DNA from 2 places in the Maricaulis sp. D1M11 genome. Region 1 is predicted to be linked to the other one. Evidence: predicted binding sites of a transcription regulator. Region 1 holds the regulator's gene; the other holds the start of a gene.

Region 1 (7,975 bases):
TGGCCTGTTTGGATATCTGGGCTATGACATGGTGCGTTACCTCGAACGCCTGCCGGACGGGGCTGCAGCAGACCCTCAGGATGTTCCCGAAGCCTATCTCATGCGTCCTCGCACGATGGTGGTGTTCGATGCCCTGAAACAGGAGATCCAGATCTTCGCACCGGTCCGCCCGGGGGGTGAGGATACGGAAACCGCCTACAAGGCGGCCGTGGCCCGTATCGAAGCGGCGCTGGCGGCGCTGGACGGCGAACTGGCCGATATCGGCCCGGCCAATGGCGGGCTGGGTGAGATTCGTTCCAATCGTACGCCGGAAAACTATGGCGAGGCGGTGAATGCGGCCCGCGATTACATCCGGGCGGGCGATGCTTTCCAAGTCGTGCCCAGCCAGCGATTTACGGCCGATTATCCGGCAGATCCCTTTCATCTCTATCGCACCCTGCGCCGGTTAAACCCCTCGCCTTTCCTGTTTTTCTTCCGTCTCGACGGGTTTGCCATTGCAGGATCCAGCCCGGAAATCCTGGTCAGGCTTCGCGATGATGTGGTGACAGTTCGCCCCATCGCCGGCACGCGCAAGCGCGGCGCAACACCCGCCGAGGATGATGCCCTTGAAGCCGATCTTCTGGCCGATCCCAAGGAGCGCTCCGAACACCTCATGCTGCTCGATCTGGGCCGCAATGATGTGGGTCGTGTTGCGGCACCGGGCTCCGTTCGCATTACGCAGCGCGAGATCGTCGAGCGCTACAGCCATGTGATGCATATCGTGTCCAATGTCGAAGGCGATCTGGCCGAGGACGAGGATGCGGTCTCTGCCCTGTTTGCCGGTTTCCCGGCCGGTACAGTCTCCGGCGCACCCAAAGTACGCGCGATGGAGATTATTGACGAGCTGGAACCGCATCGTCGCGGCATCTATGCGGGGTGTGTGGGCTATTTCTCTGCCGATGGCGGTATGGACACCTGTATCGCGTTGCGCACTGCGGTGATCAAGGACGGAAAAATGAACGTCCAGGCCGGCGCCGGCGTGGTGCTCGATAGCGATCCAGTCGCGGAACACGATGAATGCGTCAACAAGGCCGCAGCCCTCTTTCGTGCCGCCGATGTCTCGCTGGGTGGTGAGCGCTAGGGCGGTTTACTCGGCCAGGGCCGCGTTCAGCCAGCTCGGCTCAGGGTCGGGCGTATCCACAGCTGTGCGGGCCGTCACAAACTCGAAACCGCGTTCACGGGCCTCGTCGATCCAGGTTTCGAGTACGTCCAACGTCACCGTGTGTGGATGGCCGATCATGACCGCCAGCCCGTCACGACGCGCCAGAGCTTCGGCATCATCCAGTCGCTCGCGAATAGCCGTTTCCGTCTGGACATTATCTAGGAAGACATGGCGGCGCAGCACAGGCAGGCCCAGCCCGTCGGCCACGGCACCGGCCCGACTGTCGGCAATCGTCACGCTGTCGAGAAAATACATGTCATGATTGACCAGAGGCAGTAATGCCCGGCGCAGCGCACCGGCATCGCGTGTGAACCGGCTGCCCATATGATTATTGAGACCGGACGCCCCGGGCACACGCTGGATGGCCCATTGCACCCGCGCCGATAACTCCTCTGCACTGAGTCCGAGGCGCAGCGCGTGAGGACCGGGATCTTCCAGACCCAAAGGCTCCATCGGCATGTGGATGATGACATCCTGACCCGCCTCACGTGCCATCTCGGCGATCTCCGGTGCTGCGGTCGCATAGGGTAGAACAGCCAAGGTCACCGGCGCATCCAGCGCGATTGCGCGCTCGGCGCGGGTCCGATCCAGCCCGATATCGTCCAGCACAATGACCAGGCGCGGTGCGCCAGAGGATGTGGCTGTGAAGGCTTGGTTCGATGAGCCGGAGACGAGCTGAGCTTCGCGCTCGGCACGCCCATCCCCTGCCCGGGCGGTAATGGCCCGACTTTCGGGCGCGGGCCCAATATCTTCCACATACGCCAAACCGGACACGCTTTCGCGTTGCGAAACCGCCCGATCGACCAGACCTTGTGCGCGTGCAAGATCAAGATCCGATACGTGGTCGGCACTTGCCGGTTCCGACATGTTCGCTGTCAGAATCATGTTCGATGGGTCCTGAGGTGGTCCGGACACGTCATGGCTCGACGCAGCGTTTGACGGTTCAGCAGAGGCCGACATCATGATCGCTCCGACCATAAACACTAGCGCTCCGGCCGCTCCAGACAGGGCCGTGACGACCGGATGCGGTCCGCGAATCAGCGAAGGTCGATCAGTGTTCATGCTCACAGGAGGCTCTGAAAGGGTTAACACGCGTTAAACCCTGATTCCGCCTGCGCGAACCGCATTGGCTCCGGCCTATCAACAGTCTATTTTCCCGCCATACGGAGGAGCTCATGCTGCTGATCATCGATAACTACGACAGTTTCACCTTCAATCTCGTGCATTACGTCCAGGAGTTGGGCGCCGATACACGTGTGGTGCGCAATGATGCGCTGACTGTCGACGAGGTCTGGCGAATGAACCCTTCCGGCATTCTGCTGTCCCCCGGACCGTGTGACCCGGATCGCGCCGGCATCTGTCTGGACCTTCTCCGATCTGCGCCCGAGGACATGCCCATTCTGGGTGTGTGTCTGGGACATCAGTCCATTGGTCAGGTGTTCGGCGGAACCGTGATCCAGGCCAAGGACATCATGCACGGCAAAACCAGCCCGATTGAGCACACCGGAACGGGCGTGTTTTCCGGCCTGCCCTCGCCGTTTACAGCGACGCGCTATCACAGCCTGTCGGTTCGTCGGGAGGATTTGCCCGAAGACCTCACGGTGACCGCCTGGACAGAGGATGGCGAGATCATGGGCCTGTCCCATGCCCATCGCCCCATTCACGGCGTTCAATTCCACCCCGAATCGATCGCGTCTGAACATGGTCATGCCCTGCTGGCGAATTTCCTCGCCCTTACGGGTCTCGACACGCAAGCGGCCGCCTGAGCCTTCCGGAGATCGTCATGTCCGCATTGAATGCCTGCCTGCAGGCCTTTTCCCGTGCCGAACGCCCGGCCGCCACCGATATCGAGGCCGCCTTTGGCGAGCTGATGGATGGCGCCGCTAGTAACATCCAGATCTCTGGCTTCCTTATGGGGCTCGCCGCCCAGGGTGAACAACCGGAAGATATTGCAGCCGGAGCGCGCGTCATGCGCAGCCGCATGACATCGATCACGGCACCCGAAAACGCCATTGACACCTGCGGAACCGGCGGGGATGGCAAAGGGGCGTATAACATCTCGACCGCAGCTGCGATCGTTGCGGCAGGCGGTGGCGCCAAGGTCGCCAAACATGGCAACCGGGCGGCCTCGTCAAAATCGGGCTCGTCCGATGTTCTGGCCAGTCTGGGGGTCAATCTCGATGCCGGTCCCGACCTCGTGCAACGTTCGCTCGAGGAAGCGGGAGCCGGATTCCTGTTCGCACCCGCCCATCATTCCGCCGTCCGTCACGTCGGAGAAGCGCGCAAGACGCTCGGCGTGCGCACCGTGTTCAACCTTCTCGGTCCGCTGTCCAATCCGGCCGGAACCCGACGTCAATTGCTGGGCGTCTATCACAAGCGCTGGCTCGTTCCCATGGCCCGGGCCCTGGAGGCGCTGGGATGTGAACACGCCCTTGTCGTGTGCGGCCAGGACGGAATGGACGAGATCACCACCACGACCCAGACAGATGTGGTGGAACTCAAGTCAGGTGAAATTCGCGAATACATCATTGATCCGGGCCAGTTCGGGATTTCGCTGGTCGAGGAAGCGGACCTGAAGGGCGGTGATGCTGACTACAATGCGGCCGCCATCCGCCGCTTGCTGGACGGCGAACACTCCGCCTATCGCGATATTGTTCGCCTCAATGCGGGTGCAGCCCTGTATCTGGGTGGTCTCGCCGAGGACCTCGCGGCCGGGATTGAGGGAGCCACAACCGCCATCGACAGCGGCGGCGCCCGCACTGTCCTCGATCAGATGATCGCCATTTCCAACGCCTGAGACCGGGAGAATACCATGTCCGACACCCTGACCCGTATCGGTGCGTACAAGCTGGACCATATTGCCGCCTGCAAGGCGCGCCGCAGTTATGATGACGTCGCCGCGGCCGCGCGCGATGTTGCGCCCGTGCGAGGTTTCCGCCAGGCCCTGATCGACTCTTCCAAAAACGGCAAGATGGGGCTCATCGCCGAAATCAAGAAAGCCAGCCCGTCTAAAGGATTGATCCGCGAAGATTTCAATCCGCCGGAACTGGCCAAGGCCTATGAGGCCGGGGGTGCGACATGTCTCTCTGTCCTCACTGACGGCCCCAGTTTTCAAGGCGCCGATGAATTCCTGACAATGGCACGTGATGCGGTCGCCCTGCCCGCCCTGCGCAAGGATTTCATGTATGACATCTATCAGGTCGCCGAGGCCCGGGCCCTGGGGGCGGACGCCATTCTTCTCATCCTGGCCGCCATTAATGATGACTGCGCCCGCACCCTGACCGATGAGGCTGAAAAATGGGGTATGGACGTTCTGGTTGAAGTGCATGACGGTCCGGAGCTGGATCGTGCCATTGCCCTCAATGCCCCGCTCGTGGGCATTAACAACCGTAATCTGCGCACGTTCGAAACAAGCCTGCAGACCTTCGAAAACCTGGCGCCACGCGTTCCGGAAGATCGCCTTCTAGTCGCGGAGAGCGGTATTTTCACTCCCGCCGACGTCGCCCGCCTCAAGGATGCCGGAGCTGAAGCTCTGCTGGTCGGCGAAAGCCTGATGCGTCAGGATGATGTCACGGCCGCGACTCGGCGCCTGCTGGGCTAAAACACGCCTGCTAGACCATGGCATTCGCCGGACGTGCCCCGCCGCGCGCCGGACCAAAAGCCCCTCGCTTGACCGATGTGCGGAACACTTGTAGAACACAGGTGATTCCTGCTTTGTTCCGTGCGCTTCGGCACTGATGCGCACAGGCTGAGCAGGGTCTGACAGGACAATCCCTGATGGCGCAAGGGTTTGGGGCATGCCCACTCCCATGGCACCAGGGTCCGGCTGGAAGGAATGCGCCATGCTGACGCGGAAACAACACGAGCTTCTTCTGTTCATTCACGAGCGGATTCGAGATACGGGCGTGTCTCCCTCTTTTGACGAGATGAAAGGCGCCTTGAACCTCGCCTCGAAATCAGGGGTTCACCGCCTGATCACGGCTCTGGAAGAGCGCGGCTTTATCCGGCGCCTGGCTCATCGCGCTCGCGCGCTTGAAGTCATCAAGCTTCCCGAAGATGCTGTTCGTGGGGCCCAGAAGACCGAACAGGTCGAGGATACCCGCAATGTGGTTCGCCCGGACTTCCAGCGCAAAACCGTTGATGAGCCCGGATCTGATGCGAGTGTGGACATCCCGATCCTGGGCCGGATTGCCGCCGGTGTGCCCATCGCGGCCATTCAGCATGAAACGGACCGCCTTCCCGTTCCCGCCGACATGATCCAGGGCGGCGAGCATTTCGCGCTCGAGGTCAAGGGCGATTCCATGATCGAGGCCGGCATTCTCGATGGTGATCTGGTCCTGATCAAAAAGGCCCAGTCCGCCGAGAATGGCACGATTGTCGTGGCTCTGGTTGATGATGAAGAGGCCACGCTCAAACGTCTGCGCAAGAAGGGCGGATCCATCGCCCTGGAGGCCGCCAATCCGGAGTATGAAACCCGCATTTTCGGCCCGGAACGTGTAAAGGTTCAGGGCACGCTGGTGGGGCTGATCCGCAAATATCACTGAGCGGAGTGTCGTCCTCGCTCTTCAGCTCCAGCCCAGATCCGGTATCGCCGGGTGTCTTCGACCCAGACGTGATCGCGGATGTCGTCATTGCGGATCCACAGGGCCAGACTGCCCTGCGTCACACGTTCCTCCACGCCGATAATTCGGGCTGAACAGGACTGCCGCCGCCAGTCCGGCAAGGATTGGGGCAGGACCAGAATGTCGGCCCGTTCACAGTCCTCGAACCAGACAGACATATCGCTCGGCCGTGCAATCCGGATTTGGCCGAGGAAATAAACGCAGCCTGAAGCGTCACACCTCTGGGGCGCCGGACTGAGGGTCTCTGACACCGCAGCGCGCTCGGCAAAAACCCGGCGCGCAAAACGGCCCTGACGAGGGTGTGAGGTCCACAGATTTCCATCCTCCTGCGCCACAATAACGCCCTCTTCCGTAATCACCAGGTGGGGAGGAGTGCTGGCGAACCAGATGATCACACTCACGAGAAAGACCAGGCTTGGCGCAATCAGGGCGCGTAGCCCCCGTACGACGAGAAACCAGACCACAGATGCGGACAAACCGGCCAATAGCCAGGGAGGCGCGGCTGCGATGGGAATGAGAACGCCCTCCCCCCCTGAGGTCCATCGCGCGAACGACAGGCACAGCCGCAAGCCAAACCCCATCACCTCGAATACAGGGCCATCCCATCCCAACGGGATCAAGACGAGGGCGAGAAACCCGACCGGCATCACAATCAGGGAAAAGATCGGCATGACTAGCACATTGGCAAAAAAGCCGGTCTTGGCGAGGTGATGAAAATGAAAGGCCGAAAAGACGGATGTTGCACTCCCGGCTATGGCGCTGGTGAAGGCGACACCGCCGGGAAGTGTCACGATAATCGGCCAGCGACGGGCCTGAACAACCGGGCGTGCCAGTTCATAGGCCCGGATCAGGGCACCGGTGGCCGCAAAACTCATTTGGAAACCGACTGACAGCACACTGTGCGGCGCCAGGATCAGGATCATCACACACGCTAGGCCCAGAGCATTCATGGACAAAGCCCGCCGGGAGACCAGAACAGCGCCCAGTAAACAGGCGGTCATGATAACCGCCCGCTGTGTCGGCAGGCTGGCTCCGGTCAGCACGAGATAGGCCAGGGCAGCGACAAGTGCGCAGAGGATGGCCGGATAACGTGCATCAAAGGCGCGTCCAAAGGGCCGTATAGCAGCACCGACCAGGCGCGCGACGCCATAGACGGTGCCGGCCAGCAGGGCCATGTGAAGCCCCGATATCGCCAGGATATGGCCCAGTCCACCGGATCTGAGAATCTCGATCACATCGCGATCAAGGGCCGATCTGTCGCCCGTCAGGAGCGCGGCGGCAATCCCGCCCGTTTCATCAGGTAATCGGCGCTGAATATGAGCCGAAAGACCATAACGCAGACGCACAAGATCAGCCGCAAACCCGGTTTCACGTCCGGTTATCGCGCTTTCAAGCCGAAACCCGGAAGCCTGAAGACCGGAAAACCGGGCATGGAAGGCTGAATCATAGGCTCCGGGTACAACGGGTCGTCCCGGTGTGAACAAAACGGCCCTCACCCGTACCCGGTCGCCCGGTTCCGCCACTCCCTCGGAGGCCAGAACCCGGATCCAGCCTGTGTCGGTGCGCACATGCCAGCGCAAACGCCCATTGGCCGACCGGCTCAGACCTTCGATCCAGCCCGTCACCTCGATGGACTGCCCCTCCCGAAATCGAAGATTGGAGACGTCAGGAATCCGGCTCTGGGCCCACATTATCCAGACCAACACCATGGCCATAAAGACGATGACCGCCCGAGGCTTCCGGCTAGGCCAGCTGGCATGCAGCACGGCGAGCAGTGCCAGACTGGACACCACCACGCCCCAGCCCCACATGCCGGTTATGTCGACGGGCAGGATATGGGCCAGGCTACAGCCCAGCAATCCGGCACAGGCCAGTCCGACAAATGGTCTGCCTACGCCAAAAGCATGAGATCGAAAACGGGAGAACAGATTGACACCCGACAGGACGCGGGGTTTGTGTAACGCCGATTCCGGTGTGTTCACAGGGCCCTCCAGCGTGTGACATACGGGCCTCTGGCGTTTGACAACGCATTCATGTTAACACCGCCCATCCTTCTGCACTGCAGCAAAAATTCGCAATCGCAATAGAGACTGATGATCCGCACTCGCTTCGCACCTTCGCCGACCGGCTTCCTTCATATTGGAGGCGCTCG
Region 2 (7,975 bases), on a different contig from region 1:
GTACTCGAGCTTAGACGGGATGCCGCTTCGGCACGTCCCTGCGTGGCAGAGAGCGCGATGCGTTCGAAGACCGGAGCCAGCGCTTCATAGGCCGTGTTGACCTGCGTGATTGAAGCTTCCAGCTCCAGGCGGGCACGTGTCCAGTTGTGGAAATCACGCTGATAGGCCCGCATGAGATTGCCCACTTCTTCAAGAACCAGTGGCGCGTAGGGCCGGGTGTTCCAGATTGCAAAGAATTCCTCGACCCGTGTGTCCAGCCGATCAATATAGCGTTGCTGGACACGCATCATGAAATCCTTCTCATGGCGTCGCATCATCAGCATTTTCACGGTCAGTTCGTCATCCTGGTACTCGGCGAGCCGGGTCTCGACGGCATGGACGGCCCCGCGCAGCTGACCTTCCAGACCGCTATCGGCGTCCAGCCCCATGCGTTCGCGCACGTCGACCAGTTGATTGAAGGAGCGTGCATAGGCCAACGCCAGCTGACGCGCTTGCTGGAGTTCTGCCTCCATCAAAATGGCGAGTGGGTCTGTGCTGAGCCTGTCCAGCTCTGCCATGAGGCGACGGTGTTCGAGGGTGAAGCGGGTGAGGTCTTCCAGGTCGCGTCGCAACAGGAAATCGGTCTGGATTTGACGCAGAATCAAGGCTTGGCTGGCCAGGGTCTGAGCCATCTGGTCAACCTCGACATATCCGCGTTCCTCGGCAAGGGCGGACCGTGTAACCGTGGCATTCCAGAAGAACAAGCCGGTCAGGGACAACACGGCGATGCCGGTGAGAACTCCCAGCCCAGCGATACGCTGCGAGATGCGAAAAGTGTTCAGGATGTTGAGCATGGTTCAACCTCAGGTGACTGGTCTGCCGTCCTTAGTCAGCGGGCCTAGACCTCGTGCCGTGCCGCTTAATAACACCTAAACACAGGTGTTCCGGGGGATCCGTTTCAAAAAACATTCACCCAAATGTCACAGAGTTTTCTGCGCAGATATTTCGCTTGCTCTTTCTGGTTGTTTTTTGGAGACGGATTTTAGGCTAGTGGAAATCGCGACTGCCCGGAAGGAGCTGACGGACCCGGCTGGCCTGCTGGAGGCGTCTTGCGATGTTCAGCTGGCGCGGATCGTCCTGGCCGGAGCGCGCTTCATCTGCGCGTGTCGAAGAGGTGTCTATGAGATGTCCGCTGGCCAGCTCATTCAGCCAGTCCGTGCGATCCATCAATGTCTGGGCGATCACGTGGATAACAGAGCCTTCTTTCTGGACACGGCCGGTCACCGCCAGAAACTTTGAACGCATAACGGTCTTGCGGAAGCACTCAAAGGTTTTGGGCCAGACAATGATATTGGCATTTCCGGTCTCATCCTCGAGTGTTGCAAAGATCACCCCGCTGGCTGAACCGGGGCGCTGCCGCACCAGAACGAGACCGGCCAGACTGATCCAGCGCCCGTCGGCTGTGTCCTGCAGGGCCGAGATGGGGCGATGGCCGGTCTCGTTGAGGTGATGTCGGAAGAAATAAACCGGATGTCCTTTTAGCGAGAGGCGCAGATGCGTGTAGTCCTCGGCGACCTCTTCCGCGCGGGTCAGGGCGGGCAAGCCGGGATCGGTCTCGGGGCCGGTTTCATCCATATGCTCAAACAAAGGCAAGGCCGGGCCGCGTTCGGCCAGGGCGTTCCAGCTGGCCTTGCGCCGATCGAGCGAGAAAGAGGCCAGGGCGTCGGCTTCGGCCAGCCGATCAAGCGTGCCCTTGTCCAGCCGGGCGCGACGGGCGAGTTCGGATACCGAGCTGAAGGGGCCCTCAGCCTGGCGAGCCGCGATGAGCCGGGCCATGGCGTTTTCCCGCAAACCCTTGATCTGGCGCAAGCCGAGACGAACGGCCTTCACGCCACCGCCTTCTGTCGTTGCGAGACCGGGTCGCGGGCGCGGATCGGTTTCCAGGGTCGAATCCCAGTCCGATCGGTTCACATCGGGGGGCAGGACGCACACACCGTGTTCCCGGGCATCCCGGACCAGCTGGGCCGGTGCATAAAACCCCATGGGCTGGGCGTTGAGCAGGGCGGCCAGAAACACGTCCGGATAATAGTGTTTTAGCCAGCAGGACACATAGACAATAAGCGCAAAGCTTGCCGCATGGCTCTCGGGGAAGCCGTATTCGCCAAAGCCTTCGAGCTGTTTGAAACAGCGTTCGGCGAATTCTTGTGAATAGCCGTTCGACAGCATGCCGGCGACGAGTTTCCGGCCCATCTCATAAATCGTTCCGGAGCGACGAAAGGCGGCCATGGAGCGACGCAGCCGATCGGCTTCGGCCGGGCTGAAACCGGCAGCGACAATGGCGATCCGCATGGCTTGTTCCTGAAAAAGCGGTACACCCAGCGTCTTGCCCAGAACGGCTTCCAGCTCGGCGGAGGGAAATTCAACCCGCTCCTCACCATTACGGCGGCGCAGATAGGGGTGGACCATATCTCCCTGGATGGGGCCGGGCCGGACAATGGCCACCTCGATCACCAGATCATAGAAATTGCGCGGTTTCAGACGGGGCAGCATCGACATTTGTGCCCGGCTTTCGATCTGGAACACACCGACCGTGTCGGCCTTGCAGATCATGTCGTAGACTTGAGGGTCTTCGGCGGGAATATCATCCACCGCCATGGGCCGGTCATAATACAGGCCGAGCATGTCAAGCGCCCGGGCGACGCAACTCAACATGCCCAGACCCAGAATATCCACCTTCATCAGTCCCAGGGCGTCGATATCCTCCTTGTCCCACTCCAGAACCGTACGTTCGGGCATGGCGGCATTGTGCAGCGGTACGATTTCGTCCAGTCGCCCATCGGTCATGACAAAACCGCCGGGGTGCTGGGATAAATGACGCGGGAAGCTCAACAAGGCCTGGGCGTGATGCAAGGTCTGGGTGAGGGCCGGACTGTCAGGATCAAGGCCCAGCTCCTGGCGTATCCGGTCCTTGTCAGGCGTCTCTCCACGCGACCAGCCCCAGATGGAGCCGGACAGGGCGGCAATGACATCGCCGGACAGGCCAAACACCTTGCCGACTTCGCGAATGGCCCCGCGTGGACGATAGCAATTGACCGTCGCCGTCATGGCCGCGCGGCGGCGTCCATATTTGCGATAGACATACTGGATCACCTCTTCGCGGCGCTGGTGTTCGAAATCGACATCAATATCCGGCGGCTCGCCACGTTCAGCGGAGACAAAGCGTTCGAACAGAAGATCGACCCGGGCCGGGTCCACCTCGGTAATCCCCAGGGCGAAACAGACCGCGGAATTGGCTGCCGAGCCGCGGCCCTGGCACAGGATGTCTTGGCTGCGGGCAAAGCGCACGACATCATAAACGGTAAGAAAATATGACGCGTAATCAAGTTGTGCGATGAGTCCGAGTTCTTTCTGCACGGCCTGGTGCACGGCGGGAGGGACGCCTTCGGGATAGCGCCGGTCCAAGCCCTCCCATGACAGGCGTTTGAGGGTTTCCATCGGTGTCTCTCCCTCACCGATCACTTCCTGCGGATAGGTGTATTCCAGCGCGTCTAGACTGAAGGTGAGCGAGCGGGAAACCTGGACGGCCCGGTCAACAGCGTCCTCATAACCGCGGAAAATCCGGTACATCTCGCCGGCCGGTTTGAGATGGCGTTCGGCATTGGCGGTCAGGCGATATCCGGCCTCATCAATACGCACATGTGTACGAATACAGGTGATCACATCCTGCAGGGATTTGCGGGCGGGGGCATGGTAGAGCGCATCCGTGCTGGCGAGCGGGAGGAGGCCCAGCTGCTCTGCCAGCTGGGATAACCGAAACAGACGTTCACCATCGCGGCCGTCAAACCGTCGAGTCAGGGCCAGATAGGTGTCGGATCTGGCGCGTTTCGCGATCGCTTTTGCGGTGTCGAGCCAGCCGGGTGGAATGGGGTCGGGCGGCAAGATCAGGAAAACCTGGTCATCGCTCGCATCCACGATCATTTCCGGCCAGAGTTCGCATTCACCCTTGATGGCGCGGAAATTGGCATCGGTCAGCAGGCGGCATAACTGACCATAGGCCCGGCGGTTTTTGGGGTAGGCGATGAGTTCGAAGCCACACCGCGTGATCAGGCGCGTGCCGGGATGAAAGCGTATCCCGACTTCCTTGGCTGCCAGATGGGCGCGAACCACGCCGGCAAAACTGTTGCGATCGGCCAGCCCGATGGCCTCCAGACCCAGGGCATGGGCCTGGGCGATCATCTCGTCGGGGTGGGAGGCCCCGTGCAGGAAGGAGAAATTACTGCACGCGGCCAGTTCGGCAAATCCCATCACCCAACTCCGTGGACAAACCAGCGCGGCTGGCGGGTTTCCAGGCCATAGAGTCCGTCGCGATAGAGCCAGAACCGGCGGCCTTCGTGTGTCTCCACACGGAAGTAATCCCGACTCCGTGGCATGTCGCCCGGCGGGGCCTGCCACCAGTCGGGTGCAATCCGTTCAGGCCCTTCTGCCTGGCTGACCCGGTGATGCACCCGTCGCCAATGAAAGCTTCTGGGCGGACCGTCCGGGATTTCGGCAACAGCCTCCACCTGTTCCGGACGCCCCAGTATCATCAGGGGGCGATCGGGGGTCAGCGGTGCGTCGTCCAGTGGCAATCCGGGCTGATCTGCGACGGACAGCGCGGGCGAACTCGCCGAACCGGTGGCAAGGGGCACCCAGTGCGCGGCGTGTTCGGGCTGGTGAGTGGCCTGAAACCGCGCCTCATAGACGGTGTTCTCGCCAAGTTTTGCGGTGAGCCGGTCAGTCAGCTGGTGGATGTCAGCGACCGGGTTATGTGCCGTATGCTCCGGATCCAGCTGAGCTTGGTGCGTGTTTATGGCCTGGCTGAGCGGTGCGCTCAGCTCGATCATGTCGATACCAAATCCGATGTCCAGCGCCGTGCGGTCGAGGCGTTCCAGCAAGAGCCGTGTGATATGGGGCGCATCGCGACTGGGGGCGGCTGTACCGATGTCCAGGTCCTGGGTGCGACCATCGACCCGGTAGAGGGTCAGCCGGGCCTGGCGCAGGCCATGACCGTCTGTCTCCAGCTGACGGCACAAAGTCACAGTGGCTTCGGTGAGGCTGGACTTGAGGCCGTCCAGAACAAGCAGGGGTTCGCTATAGCGCATGCGGGTCCGATAGGCGCTGACAGGTTGAAGCGGGTCCAGACTTTCCGGTTCACGCCGGGCGGCCTGATCAAGGCGTTTCAGGAGTTGGGGGCCGAAGCGCCGGGCCAGGCCTGCGCGCGGACGGGTGAGGAGATCGCTGACCTGAACCAGTCCGAACCGGCGCAGCTTGGAAGCCAGGGCGCCAATTCGCAGCGCTTCAACCGGGAGAGTGTCCAGGTCAGGTGAGAGGCTACGGCTTACAAGCATGCCCCCGGGGGCCGGTGGGGCAGCATGGCGGGCCAGTCCCCAGGCCAACCCGATGGTCGATGCGATGGCGCCTGTGGTCGTTATGCCATGACTGCGCACCGCGTTCACACAGGTCTCCAGCAGAGCCTGTTCGCCGCCAAACAAATGAGCGCAGCCCGTGGTCTCCAGCAAGATACCGTCTAGCCCGGGAGCGCCGGGATCCGCGCTTGTCCAGGGGGACCAGCGTCCGCACGCGCGCGCCAGGCGGGTCAGGGCGGCTTTATCCCCGCTGGGGTCATGCGGCCGGGTCAGCAGGTCGGGCTCCAGGGCCTTGGCATCGGCAACCATCTGGCCCACGTGCAATCCTGCTTGGTCAGCCCGGGCGTTCAGCGCATACAGGCGCTCGCCCCCGGTTGTGGTGTGAGCCAGGGCAAAGGGGCGCTGTGGGCGCGGGCGGCGCTCAGGCGCTGCGGACCAGGGGGAGTTGAGCCGGTCTGTCGGCCACAGGGGCAGGCTCAACGACATGAAACGCCGCATGTTTCCACTCATATTCCTGTTCTTGAGGCGGGGCGCCACGCGCGCGTTCCAGATGAACGTGAAAGCGCGGGGCTCCGAGGCCGAAGAGCCCGTTGGCTCCCTGCCAAGGTGTTGGACGACTGGGGCGTGCGGCGATCCGACGTCGGGAGAGGGCAACGCTCAGGCCTTCGAGGCGCGCAGGGCGATGGATCAGCACAAGACTGGTGCGGGCCTGGGCCAGGCGGTGTAGACGCTTGCTGGCTGTCAGGTCATAACTGCGATGATTGCGCACTTCGCCCATCACCCAGGCCCCCTGACGCAGACCGTCCTCCATGGCCCAGAGCGCGTGTTCCGGCGTATCGGTCTCCACCAGGAGAATGCGGGAGGGGTCGAGATTCCAGTGTCTCAGGGCGGAGGGGGCCGGACGCCCGAAATCCTGGTGTGGGCCCGGTCGTGGACGCACCCAGAGCAAGGGGCGCCGCGGCGGCAGGCATTGCCCCATCAGCCCGGCCTGGAAGGCTAGGGCGGCGGGTTGATCCAGATACCCTGCGGCCGTGATTTCATGCAGCCCCGGCGTGAGTGCAAGCCCGTCAGGCGAGGTGATGGTGAGTGAGGTCGCAGGGTGTGGGGCTACACTGTGTGGGGCTACACTGGGCGGCGTTGTGGTGTCGGGTTCGGGCCTGATCATGTGTGCGGAGACGAATCCGCCCTGCACCCCCGGGTCCAGCGCCTTGAGGGTTTGACATAGCGTATCGATTTGCGCTCGCGATAAGTGTTTCGAGCCCATGGATCATGCCTGCTGAGGTGTGCGAGGAACAAAATGTTCTGCAAATGTTCTCATATCGGGCGCAGGAGTCAAGATGTCTTGGAATGTGTTCAACGCATGACGTTTGATCCGGTGTGTCAGGTGCCGTGAAGTCACGCTGCAAGCCCGCTGGCATCACGAAGCGGTGACATCCGTCATTTGTGAGACTTAGTCGCGAAAACGAGTGCAGGCGTGAGGGAAAACTCGCAAATCTCTCATTGGCTGTTGAACGCCCGATCCGACTTCTCTTGCCCGGCGCACAGCGCGTACCAGCACCTAGAGGGAATTATCATGACACGGATCAAAACGACGCCTATCGCAAGCCTGATCATCGCCGGACTGTCTGCCGCCAGTCTGACCGGCCTTGCGGCCGCCCAGGACAGTGGTTTCTACATTTCTGGCGGTCTGAACTCGACGACGTCCGAGCAAGGCCTGACACGCAATACGGGCACCAACCTGCCGACCGATGCCGCAACCGGTCCGGCCAATGGACCGAGCCTGTCGACACAGGACCAGGATACGGGTGTGAGCCTGTTTGTCGGAGCCGGTTATCGCCATGACCTGCCCAATGACTATTTTGTCTCTGTCGAGGCGTTCTACGCCGATGAAAGCGCCGAAACACTCAACATCAACAATGTCCTGGTGAGCGAGGTCGAGCTGACCGAGTCCTATGGCGTTGATTTCCGCGGCGGTCTTGAAGTGACAGACCGCTTCGCTGTCTACGGTCTGCTGGGCGCGACCAATTACAACTTCGACAGCAATCTCTCCTACACCTTTGCTCCGCCGACGGAATTTGTGGAGCAGGACGAGTGGGCCCTCGTCTATGGCGCGGGTGTGGAGCTGACGCTGAATGATCGTTTCTCCACCTTCGGTGAAGTGCGTCTGTCCAATGACATCGAATTCGACACGCCGCGTGATCGCGGGGGTGTGGTCAGCGACAATGAGCTCGATCTGACCGTTATCCGCTCGGGTATTCGTTTCAACTTCTGACCTGTCTGACAGGTCAATCGTTCAGACGAAGCCAGACTGGCCGACGGTATGTCCCTGCCGTCGGCCCTTTTTCTTTTTTCGCATGGCAGCGGTCCTAAAACATGAATTTGCGTGACGCAGGTCACGGAGGCGCTTGCTGCAATGCGGTAATTCTAACTCACCGCTCAATGAGTGGCCCCAAGACCTTCCTTGCGGAAGGGGCGAGGTGCGGACCTTACCCAAGGCGAAGCCCCAACTTCGACCAGCGGAGCCCCAACTCCGTCCCGTGCCCCGCCTTCCGCGGGAGGTTGCCCAGCACCATGAAGGTCATCGAACAGGG

Evidence for each region. Region 1 encodes LexA, which represses DNA repair genes until DNA is damaged. Its sites were predicted from a motif close to ATGTTCCNCTTGTGTTCC; they were not measured.
Region 2: a site for LexA is predicted at 6,682-6,699, ahead of RMQ97_RS13970 (ImuA family protein). Genes of this name have one in related genera too.

The regions. Positions count from the first base shown of each region.
Region 1 is NZ_JBKQWY010000003.1:48,048-56,022, reverse strand. It holds gene trpE (anthranilate synthase component I) at 1-1,120, shown strand, start outside; gene RMQ97_RS06620 (divergent polysaccharide deacetylase family protein) at 1,127-2,263, opposite strand; gene RMQ97_RS06615 (anthranilate synthase component II) at 2,377-2,967, shown strand; gene trpD (anthranilate phosphoribosyltransferase) at 2,985-3,998, shown strand; gene trpC (indole-3-glycerol phosphate synthase TrpC) at 4,014-4,802, shown strand; gene lexA (transcriptional repressor LexA) at 5,044-5,745, shown strand; gene RMQ97_RS06595 (ComEC/Rec2 family competence protein) at 5,739-7,805, opposite strand; gene gltX (glutamate--tRNA ligase) at 7,917-7,975, shown strand, end outside.
Region 2 is NZ_JBKQWY010000010.1:73,182-81,156, reverse strand. It holds gene RMQ97_RS13985 (methyl-accepting chemotaxis protein) at 1-833, opposite strand, end outside; gene RMQ97_RS13980 (error-prone DNA polymerase) at 1,027-4,284, opposite strand; gene RMQ97_RS13975 (DUF6504 family protein) at 4,284-5,882, opposite strand; gene RMQ97_RS13970 (ImuA family protein) at 5,806-6,549, opposite strand; gene RMQ97_RS13965 (outer membrane protein) at 6,958-7,656, shown strand.